4 regions of the Aminobacter sp. MDW-2 genome follow, and region 1 is predicted to be linked to each of the others. Evidence: predicted binding sites of a transcription regulator. Region 1 holds the regulator's gene; each other region holds the start of a gene.

The links. The regulator PhoB, encoded in region 1, activates phosphate uptake and scavenging genes when phosphate is short. The targets are predictions, from matches to a motif close to TGTCATNNANCTGTCAT.
Positions count from the first base shown of each region.
Region 2: ugpB (sn-glycerol-3-phosphate ABC transporter substrate-binding protein UgpB) is a predicted target of PhoB. The motif match lies at 3,835-3,851, and genes of this name have one in related genera.
Region 3: phnN (phosphonate metabolism protein/1,5-bisphosphokinase (PRPP-forming) PhnN) is a predicted target of PhoB. The motif match lies at 1,804-1,820, and genes of this name have one in related genera.
Region 4: H5P29_RS05395 (DUF2794 domain-containing protein) is a predicted target of PhoB. The motif match lies at 3,433-3,449, and genes of this name have one in related genera.

Region 1 covers NZ_CP060197.1:1,786,857-1,792,127, forward strand. The annotation lists gene pstC (phosphate ABC transporter permease subunit PstC) at 1-164, shown strand, start outside; gene pstA (phosphate ABC transporter permease PstA) at 161-1,477, shown strand; gene pstB (phosphate ABC transporter ATP-binding protein PstB) at 1,502-2,326, shown strand; gene phoU (phosphate signaling complex protein PhoU) at 2,365-3,069, shown strand; gene phoB (phosphate regulon transcriptional regulator PhoB) at 3,168-3,857, shown strand; gene H5P29_RS08770 (ROK family protein) at 3,985-5,226, opposite strand.
Region 2 covers NZ_CP060197.1:1,943,638-1,948,908, forward strand. The annotation lists gene lysA (diaminopimelate decarboxylase) at 1-1,122, opposite strand, end outside; gene H5P29_RS09555 (lipoprotein) at 1,153-1,359, opposite strand; gene argH (argininosuccinate lyase) at 1,430-2,830, opposite strand; gene H5P29_RS09565 (TlpA disulfide reductase family protein) at 2,864-3,556, shown strand; gene ugpB (sn-glycerol-3-phosphate ABC transporter substrate-binding protein UgpB) at 3,914-5,224, shown strand.
Region 3 covers NZ_CP060197.1:602,809-608,079, forward strand. The annotation lists gene H5P29_RS02980 (DUF1513 domain-containing protein) at 1-901, shown strand, start outside; gene phnN (phosphonate metabolism protein/1,5-bisphosphokinase (PRPP-forming) PhnN) at 914-1,543, opposite strand; gene H5P29_RS02990 (peptide chain release factor 3) at 1,860-3,452, opposite strand; gene H5P29_RS02995 (DNA alkylation repair protein) at 3,579-4,685, opposite strand; gene H5P29_RS03000 (SRPBCC domain-containing protein) at 4,924-5,271, shown strand, end outside.
Region 4 covers NZ_CP060197.1:1,110,679-1,115,949, reverse strand. The annotation lists gene H5P29_RS05415 (protease inhibitor Inh/omp19 family protein) at 1-243, shown strand, start outside; gene zapE (cell division protein ZapE) at 267-1,454, shown strand; gene H5P29_RS05405 (ceramidase domain-containing protein) at 1,440-2,165, opposite strand; gene H5P29_RS05400 (thioredoxin family protein) at 2,366-3,142, shown strand; gene H5P29_RS05395 (DUF2794 domain-containing protein) at 3,516-3,902, shown strand; gene H5P29_RS05390 (GNAT family N-acetyltransferase) at 4,043-4,561, shown strand; gene H5P29_RS05385 (histone deacetylase family protein) at 4,558-5,271, shown strand, end outside.

The DNA.
Region 1 (5,271 bases):
CCATCACCGTCAAGATCGTCAACCAGCTGACCGGCGATCTTGAATTCAACACGCCGCAGACGCTCGTCGCCTTCGCGCTCGGCATCACGCTGTTCGCGCTGACGCTGGTGATGAACATCGTCGCCCTTTACATCGTCCGGAAGTACCGGGAGCAGTACGAATGACCGATATTTCGCTCGACACGCTGACCGCGTCAGCTGCCCGTCCGCGCCGCGACATCGGCCTCAAGAAGCGCTATGCCGCCGAACGCCGCTTCCGACTCTATGGTGTGCTGGCGATCGCCATCGGCCTGGCCTTCCTGGCAGTGATGCTGACCTCGATCGTTTCCAAGGGCTACACGGCCTTCTGGCAGACGACGGTGACGCTGCCGATCAACTTCGACGAAAAGATCATCGACCCGTCCAACAAGCGGGCGACCGATCCGAATGTGCTGATCACTGCGAACTATCCCAAGCTCGCCGAACAGGCGCTGATCGAGAAGCTCGGCATCGACCCGAACAACAAGGCCGATGTGCGCAAGCTCAAGGGCTTCCTGTCCGACAGCTCGCGGGTACAGCTCCGGGCGATCGTCGCCGCCGACCCGTCGGTCATCGGCACGACCCGCAACGTCGACATCCTCGCCGCCGCCAATCTCGACTCGGCCTTCAAGGGTCAGATCGACCTCGACGTGCCGGAAAGCCGCCGCAAGGTGTCGGACCAGCAGGTCGAGTGGATGAACAAGCTCAAGGCCGAAGGCGTGATGGCCGAGCATTTCAACACCGGCCTGTTCAGCTACGGCGCATCAAGCCGTCCTGAAACGTCGGGCGTCGGCGTAGCCCTCATCGGTTCGTTCTACATGATGGTGATCGTGCTTTTGCTGGCGCTGCCGATCGGCGTCGCCGCCTCGATCTATCTCGAGGAATTCGCCAAGAAGAGCCGCTTCACCGACCTGATCGAGGTCAACATCAACAACCTCGCCGCCGTGCCGTCGATCGTTTTCGGTCTGCTCGGCCTGGCCGTGTTCATCAATTTCCTCGACCTGCCGCGTTCGGCATCCTTCGTCGGCGGTCTGGTGCTGACGCTGATGACGCTGCCGACCATCATCATCGCGACGCGCGCCGCCTTGGCTGCCGTGCCGCCGTCGATCCGCTCGGCAGCGCTTGGCCTCGGCGCCTCGAAGATGCAGATGGTGTTCCAGCACATCCTGCCACTGGCCGCCCCCGGCATCCTGACCGGCACGATCATCGGCCTGGCGCGTGCGCTCGGCGAGACAGCACCGCTTCTCTTGATCGGCATGGTCGCCTTCGTCGCCGACTATCCCAAGACGCCGTTCGATCCCGCAACCGCACTTCCGGTGCAGATCTACATGTGGGCGAACGAGGCCGAACGCGCCTTTGTCGAGCGCATGTCGGGCGCCATCATCATTCTTCTCATCTTCCTCATGGCCATGAACATCGTCGCCATCGTCCTGCGCCGCCGCTTCGAGCGCCGCTGGTAGGGCATGGACAAGGAGCATCCTGCTATGAACATCATGACCGAAAAATCCCTCGACGACGCGGTGAATGCTGAGATGAACGCCAGAACGAACGAAATCATCAAGATGCGCGGCGACAAGGTGACCGTGCACTATGGCGAGAAGCAAGCGCTGTTCGGCGTCGATCTCGACGTTCGCCAGAATCAGGTGACGGCGCTGATCGGCCCGTCGGGCTGCGGCAAGTCGACCTTCCTGCGCTGCCTCAATCGCATGAACGACACCATCGACGCAGCCCGCGTCGGCGGCAAGATCACACTCGACAGCGAAGACATCTACGATCCCAAGATCGACGTCGTCGAGCTGCGCGCCCGCGTTGGCATGGTGTTCCAGAAGCCGAACCCGTTCCCGAAGTCGATCTACGAGAACGTCGCCTACGGCCCGCGCATCCATGGTCTCGCCAAGAACAAGGCCGAACTCGACGTGATCGTCGAGAAGAGCCTGCAGAAGGCCGCTCTGTGGAACGAAGCCAAGGACCGTCTCAACGAGCCGGGCACCGGCCTGTCGGGCGGCCAGCAGCAGCGCCTGTGCATCGCGCGCGCCATCGCCGTTTCGCCCGAGGTGATCCTGATGGACGAGCCGTGTTCGGCGCTCGACCCGATCGCCACCGCCAAGGTCGAGGAGCTGATCGACGAACTGCGCGAGAACTACACGATCGTCATCGTTACGCACTCGATGCAGCAGGCGGCGCGCGTGTCGCAGCGCACGGCGATGTTCCACCTCGGCTATCTCGTCGAGGAAGGCCCGACCGACAAGATGTTCACCAACCCCGACGACAAGCGGACGCAGGACTACATCACCGGCCGCTTCGGCTGAGTGGGTTTCGTCGCGGCACACGATACGAGGAAGAAATCATGGGCGAACATACAGTCCGGTCCTTCGACGAAGAACTTCAGCACGTCGACCAGCTCATCCGCGACATGGGCGATCTTTCTGGCGCAATGGTGGCCGGCGCCATCCGCGCGCTTCTCACGTCCGACCAGGCACTGGCGCAAAACGTCGTTGCCGACGATACGATCATGGACGCCAAGCAGCGCGATCTCGACAATTCGGCGATCACGCTGATCGCCAAGCGCCAGCCGATGGCGCAGGATCTGCGCGCCGTGGTCGGTGCCATCCGCATGGCGGGTGACCTCGAGCGCATCGGCGACCTCGCCAAGAACATTGCCAAGCGCGTCGGCGCCGTCGGCCAGTCGCCGACCCCGCGCAATCTCTCGCATTCGATCGATGCGATGGCGCAGCTGGTGCTCGGCCAGGTTCGCGGCGTCGTCGATCTCTATGTCGCGCGTCAGGCCGAGGGCCTGAAGGATCTGCGCGCCGACGACCAGAAGATCGACATCCAGTACACCGCCGTGTTCCGCGAACTCCTGACCTACATGATGGAAGATCCGCGCAACATCACGGCCTGCACGCATCTGCTGTTCTGCGCCAAGAACCTCGAGCGCATCGGCGACCATGTCACCAACATCGCCGAGAACGCCTATTTCGTCGTGACGGGTACGCAGCTGCCGCTGAACCGGCCCAAGGTCGACGAGACCACGACGACGGTTCCGGCCTGAGCATTTCCGCAACCGCATGCGTTTGGCGCGGGGGCGCTGCATAGGTTAAATCAGCGCATGGTCCAGAAGCGGCCATGCGCAAGGACAAGGTATAGCCAATGATCGCTCCCAAGGTCATGGTCGTCGAAGACGAAGAGCCGCTGGGCGTGCTGCTTCGCTACAATCTCGAATCCGAAGGCTATCAGGTCGAGGTCGTCACGCGTGGCGACGAGGCCGAGATCCGGCTCCAGGAAAACGTGCCCGACCTGCTGGTGCTCGACTGGATGGTGCCGGCGCTGTCGGGTATCGAACTGTGCCGCCGGCTCAGGATGCGTCCCGATACCGAACGCCTGCCGATCATCATGCTGACGGCGCGGGGCGAGGAAAGCGACAGGGTGCGTGGCCTTTCGACCGGTGCCGACGACTATCTGGTCAAGCCGTTCTCGACGCCGGAATTCATGGCGCGCGTCAAGGCGCTGCTGCGCCGGGCCAAACCCGAGGTGCTGTCCTCGGTGCTCAAGGTCGGCGACATCATGCTCGACCGCGAGTCGCACCGCGTCTACCGCAAGAAGAGCGAGATCAAGCTCGGGCCGACCGAATTCCGCTTGCTCGAATTCATGATGCGGCACCCGGGCCGCGTGTTCTCGCGCAGCCAACTGCTCGACAATGTCTGGGGCGAGACGATCTATATCGACGAGCGCACCGTTGACGTGCATGTCGGGCGCCTGCGCAAGGCGGTCAACAACGGCCGCATGCCTGACGTGATCCGGACCATCCGCGGTGCCGGCTACGCCATCCGTGAGGACTGAGCCGCTTCGGGCTCTTTCCGCTCAGCTAGAGAGTTTCCGCTTTTCTTCGAATCGCGGAATCTCTCTATGTCTTTCTTTTTGAGCAATTCCGGACGGAAAACCGCTGCACACTTTTCCTGGAATTGCTTTAGGCGACGTCGGCATCGGCACGGCGTGGAGCCGTGCCTGCGGCAAAGACCTCCTGATCAACGGCAAGCAGCGCGCGCATCATCGCGCCCTCGCGTTTGAGTGGAACCTCGTTGGGTTCGGTGTCGAAGGAGATCGCCTTCGAGTGCAGCCCGCCCGCCGTCTTGGCGATGGCCGCGCGCACATGTGGCTCCATGATGTCGAAGGCGGTTGCGCCGACGCCGACGAAGGCGAGGGGGGCGGGGTCGAACAGCGCAAACATCGAGCCGAGACCAAAGCCGATGGCTTCGCCGGCCTTGCGGAAGGCCTCGCGTTCGGGGCCATCATGGTCACGTGCCGCATCGGCCACGGCCCTGATGTCGTCGTCGGACAGGTCGGCCAGCGGCTCGGCATTCTCGTCGCCAACCCTTGCGTTGCGCCAGATGGCGTAGTTGCCGGCATAGGCCTCGATGCAGCCGCGGCGGCCGCAGCGACAAAGCGCGCCGTCCGGGCGATGGATCATGTGGCCGAACTCGGCACCCGACGACTGCGTGCCGGTGAACAGCTCGCCCTTGATGACGAGGCCCATGCCGATGCCGTGCGAGAGCAGGATGGCGATGAAGTCGTCGCGATAACGCACCGGATCGCGCCAGCGCAGGGCCTCGGCGATCATGTTGCAGTCGTTCTCGACCGACACAGGCACGCCGAACTCCTGCTCCAGCCGGTCGGCGAAGGGGATGTCGTCGTAGCGGGTGATCGGCGACCACAACAGCTTGCGCGAGGCGGCGTCGGTGATGCCCTGGACGGCGATGGCGATGCGTAGGACGGCGCCGCCCGAAACGCCGGCGCCGTCGATCAGGCGCCGGACCATTCCGACGCATTCGTCGACCAGCGCCTCCGCAGGCATCTGCTGCGTGACAAGCCGCCGGGTCTCTTCGGTCACGGTGTTGCCGGCATAGTCGATGACGGCGGCGGACAGGCTGTTGAGCGAGAGCACGACCGCAACGACAGACGCAGCGTCGGCATCGAGCATCAACCCGACCTGCGGCCGCCCCCGTTTCATGGAGACGGGTTCGCTGAACTTGGCCTCGGCAAGGATGCCTTCTGATATGAGATCAGAGGAAATCGTCGAGATCGTCGAATGGCTGAGGCCGGTGGTGGCGGCGATTTCGGTGCGCGATGGCTGGCTGGCTCGGCGAACCGCGGATATAACCATGGCGCGGTTGCGCCGTCTCAGATCGTCGTGACGTATGCCGACCGACATGTGCTCGTCTTCCTCCCGGCGAAGCGCTGCCCTTCTTAAGCGGCA
Region 2 (5,271 bases), 160 kb from region 1:
AGCGCCGGCCGTGCCGACGGCAATCAGGTCGCCGGCCTTCAGCCTGGGCAGGTCGCGGTCGAGGCCGAGGTAGTCGCCGGTCTCGCAGACGGGACCGACGATGTCGACGGTCATGCGCGGCACGTTTGCTGCCGGCTGCACCACCGGGCGGATGTCGTGATAGGCATCGTAAAGCGTCGGCCTGATCAGGTCGTTCATCGCCGCATCGACGATGAGGAAATTCTTGGCGTCGCCTTCCTTCACGAAGATGACTTCCGAAACCAGGATGCCGGCATTGCCGACGATCAGCCGGCCCGGCTCGAACATCACCTTGAGGCCGAGCTTGCCGACGCGCTTGTGCACGATCTGGGCATAGGCGTCGGGCAAAGGCGGCGGGTTGTTGTCGGTCTTGTAAGGAATGCCCAGGCCGCCGCCGAGGTCGACATGGTCGATCTCATGGCCGTCCGCCTTCAGCGTTTCCACCAGCTCGGCCATCAGCGCAAAGGCGTCGTCGAAAGGCTGCAGCTCGGTGATCTGGCTGCCGATATGCATATCGATGCCGGTGACCTTGATGCCGGGCAGGGCTGCTGCGCGGGCATAGGCTTCGCGCGCCCGCTGACGCGGGATGCCGAACTTGTTCTCGGCAAGCCCGGTCGAGATCTTCTTGTGCGTCTTGGCGTCGACATCAGGGTTGATGCGCAGCGACACTGGTGCGGTCTTGCCGTTGGCAACAGCGCGTGCCGACAGAAGCTCGAGCTCCGGCTCGGATTCGACGTTGAAGCACAGGATGCCGGCCTGCAGCGCGAAGTCCATTTCGCGCGCCGTCTTGCCAACGCCCGAAAAGACGATCTTCCCGGCCGGGATGCCGGCGGCCAGCGCGCGCCGCATCTCGCCTTCCGACACCGTGTCGGCGCCAGCACCGAGCTTTGCCAGCGTCCTCAGCACGGCCTGGTTCGAGTTGGCCTTGAGCGCATAGCAGACCAGCGCATCGAGATCTGCGAAGGCCTTGGAGAAGACCTGAAAATGACGCGTCAGCGTCGCGGTCGAGTAGCAGTAGAACGGCGTGCCGACGGCAGCGGCGATATCGGTCAGCGCCACGTCTTCGGCGTGGAGGACGCCGTCACGATAGTCGAAATGGTTCACGGCAGCATGCTTTCGAAAATGAACAGCGGCTCAGAGCAGCGGGTCGAGGATGAAGGGCTTGTCCTCGACCGGTTTTACCGGTGCCGGGCCAGCCGGCTGGCCGGCCTTCTGGGCATCCTTCTGCGCCTGCACGGCAGCCTCATAGGGGGTGTCGAGGTCGCCCTTGCGGCCGCAGGCGGAAGCCATGCCAACCGCCGCAATCAGCCCGAGCGTCACCAGAATCCTGCCAGCGGTCATGTTCCATCCGTCCGCGAAAATTTCCCCGCTGCTTGTAGCGGAGATTCTTGGGCTTTGCACCCCGGCTAGATCACGCTTTTGCCAGCCGTTTCTTCCAATAGCGAACCTGCTTCTTGACCTCTGCAGGTGCTGTTCCACCGAAGGACGTGCGGCTCTTCACCGAGTTCTGCACCGACAGCACGGAGAAGATGTCGTCGGTGATGCCGTCATGGATCGACTTGAGGTCTTCCAGTGCCAGCTTTTCGAGCCCGACCTTCTTGCTTTCGGCCAGCGCCACGGCACGGCCGGTGACGTGGTGTGCCTCGCGGAACGGCATGCCCAGCGTCCGCACCAGCCAGTCGGCTAGGTCGGTGGCGGTCGAGTAGCCCGAGCCGGCGGCCTTCTTCATCGCCTGCTCGTTGATCGTCATGTCGCCGACCATGCCGGTCATCGCGGCCAGCATCAGGTCGAGCGTCTCGGCGGCGTCGAACACCGCTTCCTTGTCTTCCTGCATGTCCTTGGAATAGGTCAGCGGCAGGCCCTTCATGACGGTCAAGAGGCCGATCAGGTGGCCGTTGACGCGGCCGGTCTTGGCGCGCACCAGCTCGGCGGCGTCGGGGTTCTTCTTCTGCGGCATGATCGACGAGCCGGTCGAGAACGAATCCGACAGGCGCACGAAGCCGAATTGCGGCGTCGACCAGATGACGATCTCTTCGGCGAGGCGCGACATGTGGGTGGCGCAGATCGCAGCGATCGACAGGAACTCCAGCGCGTAGTCGCGGTCCGACACGCTGTCGAGCGAGTTGCGCGTCGGTTCGCGGAAGCCGAGGGCCTTGGCAGTCTTGAAGCGGTCGATGGGGAAGCCGGTGCCGGCAAGCGCTGCCGCACCCAGCGGGCTCTCGTTCATGCGTTCGATGGCGTCGCGCACGCGGCTGAGGTCACGGGCGAACATCTCGACATAGGCCATGCAGTGATGGCCGAAGGTCACCGGCTGCGCCGTCTGAAGATGGGTGAAGCCGGGCATCACGGTAGAGGCATGCTGCTCGGCGCGTTCGAGGAAGGCGGCGATCAGCCCCTTCAGTGCCTCGGCGACGCGATGGAACTCGTCCTTGACCCAGAGCCGGAAGTCGACGGCCACCTGGTCGTTGCGCGAGCGTGCAGTGTGCAGGCGTCCGGCGGAGGCGCCGATCAGTTCGGCAAGGCGCGACTCGACATTCATGTGGATGTCTTCGAGCCGGGTCGAGAAGGCGAACTTGCCGTCCTCGATTTCTCGCAGGATCGTGTTCAGGCCGTGAGCGATTTTCTGTTGATCGCCAGCCGAAATAATGCCCGTTTCCGCCAGCATCTCGGAGTGGGCGACGGACCCTCGGATGTCCTGGGCATACAGCTTCTTGTCGAAGCCGATCGAGGCGTTGATCGCTTCCATGATCGCAGCCGGGCCCGAGGCAAAACGTCCGCCCCACATCTGGTTGCTGGCCTTCTTGTCGCTCATCGTGATACCCGGGCTCCGGAGAAAATTGATTAGATGTCGGACCGCAGAAAAATGTTTCCAGCCCCACGCCATATACTGATTGCCGCCGTTGCGGGCGTGATCGCCGGCGCGGTCGCGGTATATGTCAGCACGACCCTTCCTGGCAACAAGACGCCGCAGCCGACGGTCGCCGCCGACACCAGTTCTGCAAGCCCCGACGACAAGCTGTGCGCGGCGAAGGCAGAAAAGGCCAAAGCCGTGGGTGCCGTCGCCGTCGGCCATGTCGCCGCGATGATGCCGGCCGACCCGCCGCAGTCGCTGAAGACGCTTGCCTTCAACGATCCCGAGGGCAAGCCGATGACCATCGCCGACCATGCCGGTCGCACGTTGCTGGTCAATCTCTGGGCCACCTGGTGCGCGCCGTGCCGCGCCGAGATGCCGGCGCTCGATGCTCTGGAGCGCGAGATGGGCGGCGAGGAGTTCGAGGTCGTGGCGATCAATGTCGACACCGGCGACGACACCAAGCCGCAGAAGTTCCTCGAAGAGATCGGCATCTCCTCGCTTGGCCATTACCGCGACAACACGCTCGCCGTGTTCAACGATCTGAAGAAGCGAGGGCTGGCGCTCGGCCTGCCGGTCACGCTTTTGATCGACGGCGAAGGCTGCCTGCTTGCCAACATGAACGGCCCCGCCGAATGGGCCAGCCCCGACGCCAAAAAGCTGGTCGAGGCGGCGCTCGCCAATTAGGGCCTTGCGTGTCCACACACGTTTGCTTTTGCGCCGCTGCAATTTGAGATTGCACTGTCGAGGCCGTCATCTTCGCGGTTTTCATCCGCGAAGGAAGCCGCGCGGCATGTCCATTCCATTTCCAGCCGTTCATTAGCCGGCGTTGTCGGCAGGTGGGGTGAGTCCAATTCTCGGCAATTTGTTTTCGTTTTCTAGAAAAACGAAAGCATGTCATGTGGTTGTGGAAAAAGCGAAATCGAAGCGCGCCAAATGCGACCTTCATACGATCGCTACAAAACTGTTGTGGCGCTGTCATAATCCGACAATACTGGTCCTAGCGGAACTAAACATTTCGCCAACCAGAACGGGAGCGAGACAATGAAGACCCTAGGCTTCGCGGCCGGAGTTGCCGCCACCATGACGCTGTTGTCCAGCACCTCCGCCTTCGCCGTCACCGAGATCTCATGGTGGCATGCCATGACCGGCGCGAACAACGAGGTCGTCGAGCAGCTTTCCAAGGAATTCAACGAGAGCCAGAGCGACTACAAGATCGTTCCGGTTTTCAAAGGCACCTATCCCGAAACGTTGAATGCCGGCATCGCCGCCTTCCGCGCCAAGCAGTCGCCGCACATCATCCAGGTTTTCGACGTCGGCACCGGCGTCATGATGGGAGCCGAAGGCGCGGTCAAGCCGGTCGCCGATATCCTTTCCATGGGTGGCGCGGCCTTCGACAAGAGCCAGTACCTGCCCGGTATTGTCGCCTATTATTCGAAGCCGGATGGCACGATGCTGTCGTTCCCCTACAATTCGTCCTCGCCGATCCTCTACTACAACAAGGACATCTTCCAGAAGGCCGGTCTCGATGCCGACAATCCGCCCAAGACTTGGCCGGAAGTCTTCGAAGCCGCCAAGAAGATCAAGACCAGCGGCGCTGCGAATTGCGGCTACACCTCGACCTGGCTGACCTGGATCGGCCTGGAGAATTTCGCCGCCTGGAACAACCTCCAGTACGGCACCAACGAAAACGGCCTTGCCGGGACAGACGTCGAGCTGAAGTTCAATTCGGAGCCCTTCGTCAAGCACTTCCAGGCAATCGCCGACCTCGCCAAGGACGGCACCTTCAAGTATGGCGGTCGCACTTCCGAGGCCAAACAGCTTTTCCTCGCCGGCGAATGCGGCCTTTTCACCGAGTCCTCGGGCGGCTTGGGCGACGTCATCAAGTCGGGCATGAACTATGGCCTCGGCCAGTTGCCCTACTATCCTGATCTCGAAGGCACACCGCAGAACACCATCCCGGGAGGCGCCAGCCTCTGGGTCTTTGGCGACAAATCGGACGAAGAGTACAAGGGCGTCGCAGCCTTCTTCACCTTCCTGTCGCAGACGCCGATTCAGGCCCGCCTGCACCAGGTGTCCGGCTACCTGCCGGTCACCATTGCTGCCTATGAAGAAACCAAGAAGTCCGGCTTCTATGACAAGAACCCGGGCCGAGAGATTCCGATCACCCAGATGATGGGCAAGGCCCCGACCGAAAACTCGAAGGGCGTGCGCCTCATCAACTTGCCGCAGGTCCGCGACATCGAGAACGAAGAGTTCGAAAAGATGCTCGCCGGCCAGCAGACCGCCCAGCAGGCGCTCGACAACGCTGTCACGCGCGGCAACAAGGCGATCCAGGAAGCGATCGGCAACTGACGCCCGCTTGATGCCATCGTAGCGCTGCCGCTCATCCGCCCGCCGGC
Region 3 (5,271 bases), 1.2 Mb from region 1:
ACACGACGTGACATTCGATCCCGTCTCGCGCAAGTCGGTGGTGTTTGCGCGCCAGCCCGGCACCTTCATGCTGGTGTTCGACCACACCGGCAAAGACACGCCGCTGACCATCCCGAGCATCGCCGGCCGCCACTATTACGGCCATGGCGTATTCTCGCCCGATGGCGCGCTGCTCTACGTCACCGAAAACGACTTCGACAACGCCGCCGGCATGGTCGGCGTCTATGACGCGCGCGACGGCTTCCGCCGCCTCAGCGAATTCCCGACCCATGGCGTCGGCCCGCATGAGCTGATCCTGCTTGGCGACGGGCGCACGCTCGCCATCTGCAATGGCGGCATCGAGACCCATCCGGATTTCGGCCGCGCCAAGCTCAACATTCCGACCATGAGGCCGTCCTTCGTGCTTGTCGACCGCGTCTCGGGCGATCTGATCGAGAAACACGAACTGCCGGAAAAGCTTCACCAACTGTCGATCCGGCATATGGACATCGACGCCCACGGCACCGTCTGGTTCGGCTGCCAGCACGAGGGGCCGGCAACGGAAAAGCCACTGTTGATCGGCCGAGCCGCGCGCGGCAAGGAGCTGGAAATGCTTGACATGCCCGAGGACATCCTCGGCGGTTTCCGCAACTATATCGGCTCGGTCGCGGCCAATCGCGACGCCGGGCTGATCGCCGTCTCTTCGCCGCAAGGCAACGCCTGGGCAATGATCGAGGCCAAGACGGGCAAGGTCGTGGCCAATGCCGATCTGGTCGAGGTTTGCGGGTTGGCGCCGGACCGCGATGGTTTCCTCGCCACCACGGGCGCCGGCCTTGTCGTCGATCCCGACGGCAAAAAGACCGACGATCCCCAGCATGTCTGGGACAACCACATGCTGCGGATCGATCCGCGAAATACGTAAGTCTTTACTTACCTATATCATGCCGGATACGTCGGAGAAGGCGACGGCCTTGCGCAACACGGCAAGGAAGCGTTCGCCGGCGATTTCAGCCGGGCCGCTGTTGTCGATCACCACATGGCCGGGACCACTGAGATCATGCGGAGCGGTACGCGCCAGTCTCGCCAGCACCTCGCCGCGCGATTCACGGCCGCGCGCGGCAAGCCGGGTGGCCAGGATTTCGGGTGCTGCGGTGATTTCGACGACGGCGACATTGGCGTAGCGCTGGCGTAGCGCCGGGATGACCCCGCGCGAGGTGTTGGCAACGACGACGTGGCCGACCGAAATGGCATCGTCGACGGAAGCTGGAATGCCGTAGCGCAAACCATGCGCCTCCCAGGACAGCGCAAAGGCGCCCGATGCGTCAGCCTCGATGAAGGCGGCGTCGGCCAGCGTGTCGTGATCCTCGGTCGCGCCGTCGCTGTGGCGGGTGATGACGCGGCGGGCGAACTCGACATGGTCGTCGTCGGTCAGGCGCTCTCGGACATAGGCAATCAGCGTGTCCTTGCCGGCACCGCTGGGTCCAACGACGGCGACGAAGACGCCGTAGCGGACAGGAGAGCCAACGCGGGTCAGTTCACGCTCGATCAATGCTGAAACCATCATGCGACGTCATTTCCTCCATGTCCGCGCATCGGCCCGAAAATCGCTCTCGATTTTCGGAAAGCACGATGCGCCACTTTAAGCCTTGGAGCGTCCTTTGTGCGTCCACCCGGACGCACGGCGCTCAAGTGCCCCCGCGCCCTGGCGGCGCCGGCCCTTTTCAGCAAGCTCGGCGCATTGAACATCTCCAGTGCTGACCTGTCACGCCCCATGGCTTGGACCACGGGCAGGCGGCGGCACTGCGATGCCATTAGGCGATTTACATGACGGAATGACGAAACGAGATGCAGGGCGGCAAATCCGCCCCTGGCACCCTTGTTCAGGCGACCTTGTCGCGGACCTGATAGTCCTTGATCGCGGCGAAGCGGATCATCTTCCAGCGCTCGGCCTCGTAATTGAGCGAGAATTCGTGCTGAGCGAGGAACACCGGGTCGTTATCGAGATCGCGCGCGATGTCGCCGCGATGGCTTTCGATGAAGCGGTGCAGGTCGGCCTTGTCGTCGGCATCAATCCAGCGGCAGACAGAGAAGCGCGCCATCTCGAAATCGACGGGCAGGGTATATTCCACCGACAGGCGCTCCTTGAGCACGTCGATCTGCAGCGCACCGACGACGCCGACGATGGCAGGCGAGCCGTCCTCGGGCTGGAACAGCTGGACGACGCCTTCCTCGGCCATCTGGTGCAGCGCTTCCTTCAGCTTCTTGGCCTTCATCGCATCGCCGAGGCGGACGCGGCGCAGGATTTCGGGCGCAAAGTTGGGAACGCCGCGGAACAGGATGTCCTCGCCCTCGGTCAGCGTGTCGCCGATGCGCAACGTGCCGTGGTTTGGGATGCCGACGACGTCGCCGGCATAAGCCTCGTCGGCGGTGATGCGCGAACGGGCGAAGAAGAACTGCGGCGCTGACAGGCTCATCTGCTTGCCGGTGCGGACCAGCTTGGCCTTCATGCCGCGCTTGAGCTCGCCGGAGCAGACACGCACGAAGGCGATACGGTCACGGTGGTTCGGGTCCATATTGGCCTGGATCTTGAAGACGAAGGACGTCATCTTCTCTTCCGTCGCCTCGACCTTGCGCGTGTCGGCCTCCTGAGCCCGAGGCGCGGGGCCGAAGTCGCCAAGCGCCTCGATCAGGTCGCGGACGCCGAAATTGCGCAGGGCCGAACCGAAATAGACCGGCGTCAGATGGCCTTCGCGGAACGCCTGCAGGTCGAACGGGCGGCAGGCCTCGCGGGCAAGCTCCAGTTCCTCGATAAACGCCGGGCGCTCATTGTCCGGCAACAGGCCGGCGGCGCGGTTGGAATCGGGACCATGCACCGGCGTGCGCTCGGCCTCGGCGTCGCCACGGCGCACCGCGTTCTGGGCGAGGTGATAGGTGCCGGAGAAGGTCTTGCCCTGACCGATCGGCCAGGTGATCGGGGCGGTGTCGAGCGCCAGCTTCTCTTCGATCTCGTCGAGAATCTCGAAGGTGTTGCGCGCCTCGCGGTCCATCTTGTTGACGAAGGTGATGATCGGGATGTCGCGCAGGCGGCAGACCTCGAACAGCTTCAGCGTGCGCGGCTCGATACCCTTGGCCGCGTCGATGACCATGACAGCACTGTCGACCGCAGACAACGTTCTATAGGTATCGTCGGCGAAGTCCTCGTGGCCGGGCGTGTCGAGCAGGTTGAAGACGTTGTCGCCATATTCGAAGGTCATCACCGAGGTGACGACCGAAATGCCGCGCTCGCGCTCGATCTTCATCCAGTCGGAGCGCGTCTGGATCTTGTCCTTCTTGGCCTTGACCTCGCCGGCGAGCTGGATCGCGCCGCCGAACAACAGCAGCTTTTCGGTCAGCGTCGTCTTGCCGGCGTCAGGGTGGGCGATGATCGCGAACGTACGGCGGCGCGCCACCGCCTTTTCGATGTCTTCAGCCATCGGGGATTCCTTGTGATGGCGGGCTTCTAACAGCCGAGGCCGTGCCTGTCGAGGAATTGGAGCAATGCAGGATGTTCAGGTCCTCCCTCCTCAAATGGGGGGAGGTGCGACGTCAACGTCTGGCCTCTACCCCTTCAGCTCGAAGCCGCCCTCGGCCACCGTCTCGCCATTGACGATCAGCTCGATCAAGTGATGGCCGGGATAGTGCTTGCGTGTGGTGAAGTCGCGCACCGCCTGGCTGATCGAGAGTTCCTTCTGGCTGCCCGGCGCAAGGTTGATCTCCTTGAGCTTGAACACTTTCTTCGAGCTGCCGCCGCTTTTCTTGACGTAGTGCACGGCATAGTCGACGACCAGTTGCTGTGCCGTCTCGGCGGTCGAGGCAATGTTGGCCTTGAGCGTGATGCGGCCGCCGAGCAGGATCGCCGCCGGCTGGACCGCGAAGGTGTCGACACGCACCATCGGCTTGCCCGTCGTGCCGATCGCGCCAAGTGCGCGGGGATCGCCCTTCTTGATCATCGTCCGCAGCGCGTGCTTGACGATCCAGGCAGTGTTCCTGTCGTCCATGTCCCATGCCGAGATGCGGTCGATCACCCGGTCGGGATGGTCCTTGGAAATGTCGTTGAGGTGGTTGGCCACGGATTTGCGCACATAGAGGCTGGGATCGCTGCGCAGCGTCTCGAGGATGGGTGCCGTCGGCGACGGATCCTTGATCAGCTGCTTGAGCTGGAACGACCACGGTAGCCGCGGGCGCGATCCCTCGCTGGCCAGGCGGCGCACATGCTCGTTGTCGTCGAGTGCCCAGCGGCGCATCACCTTCAGCGTGCCATCGAAATCCATGGCCAGGAAATGCCGGATGGCGAATTCGGCCGAACCAAAGCGGGTGAAATAGTGCAGTGCCTGCATCGACAGGTCGACATGGCCCTTGCCGTAAAGCGCGACATATTCCGACAGAACGATCGAGGCGAAGCTGTGCTGGATGCGCGGCGCCAGCTCGTAAAGCACATCGACGCCACGCTCGAAGCTGCCCGGCAGGGCGCCGTGCAGGCTGGTCGCGGTCTGTCGCAGCCGCTGCATGATACCGAGATCGTCGAGATTGGCGGTCGCCAGCGCCATGAACTTTTCCGCATCGAAAGCAGCCGAGATGGACGCCGTCTCGGTGGCAATGTGGCGAAGGCGGTCGCGATCGAAGATTTCCTTGAGTGCCGGGGCGGCTAGCGTCTGGTCTTCCGTCATCTGTTTCCGTCCTGCATGGCGCCCCCGCGCCGGCCCTTGGGCGTCCATTCGGACGAAGGGCTCGTTGCGCAGATACGAATCGGACCTCGAAACTACAATCCCTCTCCTGCCAAGGCACTGTCAGGAGACAGTCGACGACGGCGCTTTCGTCGTCGCAAACCGCCGTTGACGTTACTGCCGGACGGGCGGAAAATATTCTCAACGCGCGTGACACATCGCGCCTTTCCAGGAGGTCGACATGACCATCCACCAGGAAGTGCATCTCAAGGGCTCACCCAGAAACATCTATGAACTGCTGCTCGATTCCGCCCGCTTTCAGGCCATGACGGGTGGCCGGGCGGCCCATATCTCGCCCCATGAGGGCGGCGAAGTCTCGATGTTCGGCGGCGATATCGAGGCGCGCAATGTCGAACTGGTGCCCAACCGCCGCATCGTCCAGGCTTGGCGTTCCCGCGTCTGGCCCGAAGGCACCTATTCGATCGTGCGCTTCGAACTGCAGGCCGACGGCACCGGCACGAGACTGACCTTCGACCAGGCCGGCTACCCACGTTCGGCGCATGCAGCGCTCGATGAAGGTTGGGCGAAA
Region 4 (5,271 bases), 680 kb from region 1:
GCGTCGGTTTCCGGCCAGAGCTGCAAGGTGGCGACGCCGCAGACCAAGTTCGGCCAGGGCTTCCGCGCCGGCCCGCTGCGCTGCCCGGCTCCGATCGATGGCGTCAAGTCGTGGAACGTCGCTGGCAAGCAGCTGACGCTGTTCGATGAAAGCGGCTCGCCGCTGGCCAGGCTCTATCAATCGGGCGAAGGCCGCTTCGACGGCCAGACCTCGAACGGCCTGCCGATTTCGCTGAACCGCTGACATCTCGGCAGCCAGAGTAAATCATGCACGTTCGTGACGGCCTGCAGACTCATGTGACCGTCAGGCAGCGTTATGACCACCTGGTCGAGAGCGGCAGCATCCGCAGCGACCAGGCCCAGCTTCCGATCGTGGCCGCACTGGACCGGCTGATCGACGAGATTTCCGAGAAGAGGCTGGCGCGCAAGTCGAGCGCGCTGGGTTGGCTGTTTGCCCGGCGCAAGCCGCAGCACGAACACGTCAAGGGCCTCTACGTCCATGGCGGCGTCGGCCGCGGCAAGACCATGCTGATGGACATGTTCTTCGAGCTGGTGCCGGTCAAGCACAAGCGTCGCGTCCATTTCAACGACTTCATGGCCGACGTGCACGACCGCATCCAGAGGCAGCGGGCGGCGCGCAAGAACGGCACCTCGCGCGATGACGACCCGATCCCGCCGGTGGCGGCGGCACTGGCCGAGGAGGCCTGGGTGCTGTGCTTCGACGAGTTCTCGGTCACCGACATCGCCGACGCGATGATCCTGTCGAGGCTGTTTTCGGCGCTGTTTGCCCAAGGCGTGGTGCTGGTCGCCACCTCCAACGTCGCGCCGCGCGATCTTTATCGCGACGGGCTCAATCGCCAACTGTTCCTGCCCTTCATCGGTATGCTCGAGCAGAACACCAACGTGCTCAACCTCGATGCCGACACCGATTACCGGCTGGAGAAGCTCGATCGCGTGCCTGTCTATATCAGCCCGCTCGGCGAGGCTGCCGACAAGGCGATGGACAAGGCCTGGGCCAGGATGACCCATGGTGCCGCAGCTGAGGCGGCCACCGTCGCGGTCAAGGGCCGCAAGGTCGCCGTGCCGGCGGCCGTTCCCGGCTGTGCGCGCTTCGGCTTCGCCGATCTCTGCGAAAAGCCGCTTGCGGCGCGCGACTATCTGGCGATCACCGCACACTACAAGACCATTTTCGTCGACCATGTGCCGGTTCTGGCAGAAGCCAATCGCAACGAGGCCAAGCGCTTCATCCTCTTGGTCGACACGCTCTATGACCAGCAGATCAGGCTGGTGATCAGTGCCGCCGCCACGCCCGACAAGCTTTATGTCGGAAAGCGGGGACACGAGGCCTTTGAGTTCGACCGGACGTCGTCGCGGCTTATCGAGATGCAAGGCGCCGAATGGCTCGACGGCTGGGCCGAACGGCACGCCGAGCCGGCAGCTTCACTGGCCGGGTAAGGCACCGTCCGCCGTCAAACGTGCTGGATTTTCATGAACTGCCCGCGCTGTACGTGGCCTGCCGTAGCGTGTCGTCGCGGCAAGCAGCACGCCGAGCATCAGCCCATCGAGCATATGCCACATGAAATGCGTGCCGATCGGCATGGCGTCGCAGACCAGCGGGTCCATGACCCGGCAGGTGACGGCGCCGAGGAAGATGACGGCGGCGGCGATGTTGTACCAGCCGGCACGGCTGCCGCTGGCGATGACCACCCAACCGAAGAAGATCAGCGCCAGGAACGGCGGCAGGTAGCCGCTAGTGCCGTTTGAAGCTGTGCGCAGCCAGTCCGGCACCATGTAGGTGACGAACCCGACAGCGACATAGAAAGCAAAGAAGATCACCAGCGCTTTCGGCCATCCCATGCCGGCGAAGCGGCGCAGGTTGAACAGCGAATAGACCAGCGTGAAACCGGCGATCGGGACGATGTCGCCCCATTTGGTCGCCTCGTTGGCAAACGTATGGAACAGCGTCGAGCCGATGCCGATCGCCACCACCCACCAGCCCAGCACCTCGACGAAAGTGCCGGCATCGCGCCGCCGTGCCTCGTAGACGCCCCACAGGCCGGCGAGGAAAAAGGCGAGATTGCTTGCGGCATTGAACGGCTCGGCCCACAGACCGATGTCAGTGCGCTCGCAATAGAGATCGAGATGTTGGCTGAACTGTTCCAGCATCACCTTGCCTCACCACAGCCCAATTCTACCGCCGCCAGCCAATTTTCATAACGGTAATTTGTCCCGACAGCCTGACGCAGCGGAAACTTCACTTGTTGATAATTTCACCGCAACGTGACTTCCCGTTGAATGGCGCTTCTGCCACATATTTCAGCAACTACAAAAAGGCCGGTTTCGCTGGCTGAGGATCTGGATCGGTCATGGAGTTTCGCAGATATTTTCGGCTGGCGGCCGTGGCGCTGGCCTTTGCCGGGTTTACCGGAGCAACGCATGCCGACTCGACAGCCAAGGCACCCGTGCGCCCGCTCGGCGTCATCGAACTCTTCACCAGCCAGGGCTGCAATTCCTGCCCGCCGGCCGATGAACTGTTTGCCAAATTCGCCGCCCAGGACGACATGGTCGCGCTCGCCTATCACGTCACCTACTGGGATTATCTCGGCTGGCAGGACGAACTCGGCAGCAAGGACAACACCGACCGGCAATATGCCTATATGCGTGCCTTCGGCGCGCGCTCGGTCTACACGCCCCAGGCCGTCATCAATGGCCGCACCCACGTAAACGGCGCCAAGGGCGAGGATGTGAATGGCGCGCTCGCCAACCTCGCCGAGACCGGCCAGGGCATGAATGTCGACCTCAAGGTGACCGACAATGGCGATACCTTCACCATCGAGGTCGGCGCCGCCACCGGCCCGGCCAGCCCGGCCCATGTGGTGATCGTGCATTATCAGCCGCCGCAGGTCGTCGACCTGCAGAAGGGCGAGAACAAGGGCCGCAGCGTCACCTACTGGAATGCCGTCACCGACCTGCACACCGCTGGCATGTGGCACGGCCAGACGCAACGGTTCGAGCTGCCGAAGAGCGAAGTGGAAAAGAAGGGCGGCTGCGCCGTGCTGTTGCAGGCTGTCGGCAAGGATGGCGTACCGGGCCCGATTCTCGGCGCGGCTGTCGTGCGCAAGCCGTCGAAGACGGCGCTGTAGATGCAAAAAAGCCGACGCAGGCTTGTGGCCAGACGTCGGCTTCAGATTTTGGGATCGTCGCCCTCGTCCTGAAAAGGAACCGAGGTTGGTTCGATCCGACTCTAGCCCGTGGGCGGGGGGCTTGGGGTTTACGAGCCGGTGCCGGACCGAACCGTCTCAGGCAACACGGGTAAATTCGTCGGACAATGGGGCGCCAGCGCGGATAAAAAACGGCAGGAATGTGGCGAGTCATCACCAATTCCGACAGTCTGTTTCGCAAACGTTACCGCTGCGGCAAGCTACCTTACACTCTTCATACAGGTGTTACTTGTTGCATTTCGGGTGCGAATGCGCGATTCTTTAGCCGAGGTCATGTTCTGCAAGGGAACGATTGATGACTGATCGCGGTGCTGGGGCGGAGGATGGCGAGCCATCCGCGGTTTTGATCCCGCTCCATGAGGCCCGTCGGGAGCGACAAGAACTCCCGGTGGCATTCGAGAGACGGGAACTCGACCAGATTCTCAGGCTCTATGGACGCATGGTTGCCGCCAATGAATGGCGCGACTACGCCATCGACCATCTCAGCGACCGCGCCGTCTTTTCGGTATTTCGCCGCACCAGCGAAACGCCGCTATTCCAGATCGTCAAGGATCCCAGGCTCGCCCGCAAGCAGGGCGCCTTCTCGGTCATCGCCGCCGGCGGCCTGATCCTCAAGCGCGGCCACGAATTGGCCCGTGTGCTCGGCGTCTTCGACAAGCGCCTGAAGGTGGTGGAAGCCTAAAGTCGTCTCGACCGGTGCGCCAAGCGCGAGTTGCAGCGCATCGGGCCATGATGCCGCGATGCTTGCGCCAGAGACCGAATCCCGCTCCCCGGCCCTTTCCTCGATGCTATCAATACCGCGACTGAATGCGGAACAAGCCAATGGGCGCCAAGAAGACAGAACCGGCCGCCATTCTCATCCGGCCGGCAACCACTGGCGATTCGCCGTTGCTGATGAAGGCGATCATCGGCCTTGCCGCGCATGTCGGTGAGGCTGACGGCATCGCCTGCACGGAAGACGACATCCGGCGTTTCGGCTTTGGCGAAAAGCCGGCCTTTGAAGCGGTCATCGCCGAGATCGACGGCGCTTTCGCTGGCATGTGCCTGTTCTTTCCGATCTTCTCGACCTGGTATGGTCGTCCGGGCGTCTTCGTGCAGGACCTGTTCGTCGACCAGCAATTCCGCAGCTTCGGCATCGGCGAGCGGCTATTGCGCCATGTCGCCCGGCTTTGCCGGGACAGAGGCGGCGTCTACATCAGGCTCGCGGTCGATGAGGACAATGCGCGGGCGCATCCCTTCTACACCAGGCTCGGCTTTGCCTGGACGAAGGACCAGAGGTCCTACATTGCCGGCGGACCGACATTCCAGGCGCTGAGCCAAACGACGGGGGAGCCGGAATGAAAACCTTCTATGCCGAGGAGCAGAAGCGGCACGACCCCAAGGCGTTCCTGTCGATGGGAATGCAAAAGCCCAATCCGGAACAGCCCGAACGCGTCGAGCGCCTGCTGGCGGGCTCCCGGGCGGCCGGCTCGACGATCCATCGCCCGGCCAGCTACGGCCTCACCCCGATCGCTGCGGTCCACACGCCCGAATACATCGAGTTCCTCACCCACATCTTCGAGCGCTGGCAGCGCATGGAGGGCGCTTCCGCCGAGGTCATTCCCAACGTCCATCCTTTTGCCCGCAACGGCAGCTACCCAGCGGGTGCGGCCGGCCAGGCCGGTTACCACATGGCCGACACCGCCTGCCCGATCTCGGCAGAGACCTTCGACAGCGCCTGCTGGAGCGCATGGAGTGTTGTCGCCGCCACAGAGGCTGTGATGTCGGGTGAACCGGCGGCCGACGCGCTGTGCCGCCCGCCCGGCCATCATGCCTTTGCCGACGTCGCCGGCGGCTTCTGCTTCTTCAACAATTCGGCCATCGCCGCGCAGCGGCTGCGGGCGACCGCCTCGCGCGTCGCCATCCTCGATGTCGACCTTCATCACGGCAACGGCACGCAAGGCATCTTTTACGCGAGACCGGACGTGCTGACAGTGTCGCTGCACGCCGATCCGAGCCGCTTCTACCCGTTCTTCTGGGGCCACGCCGACGAGCGCGGCGAGGCTACCGGT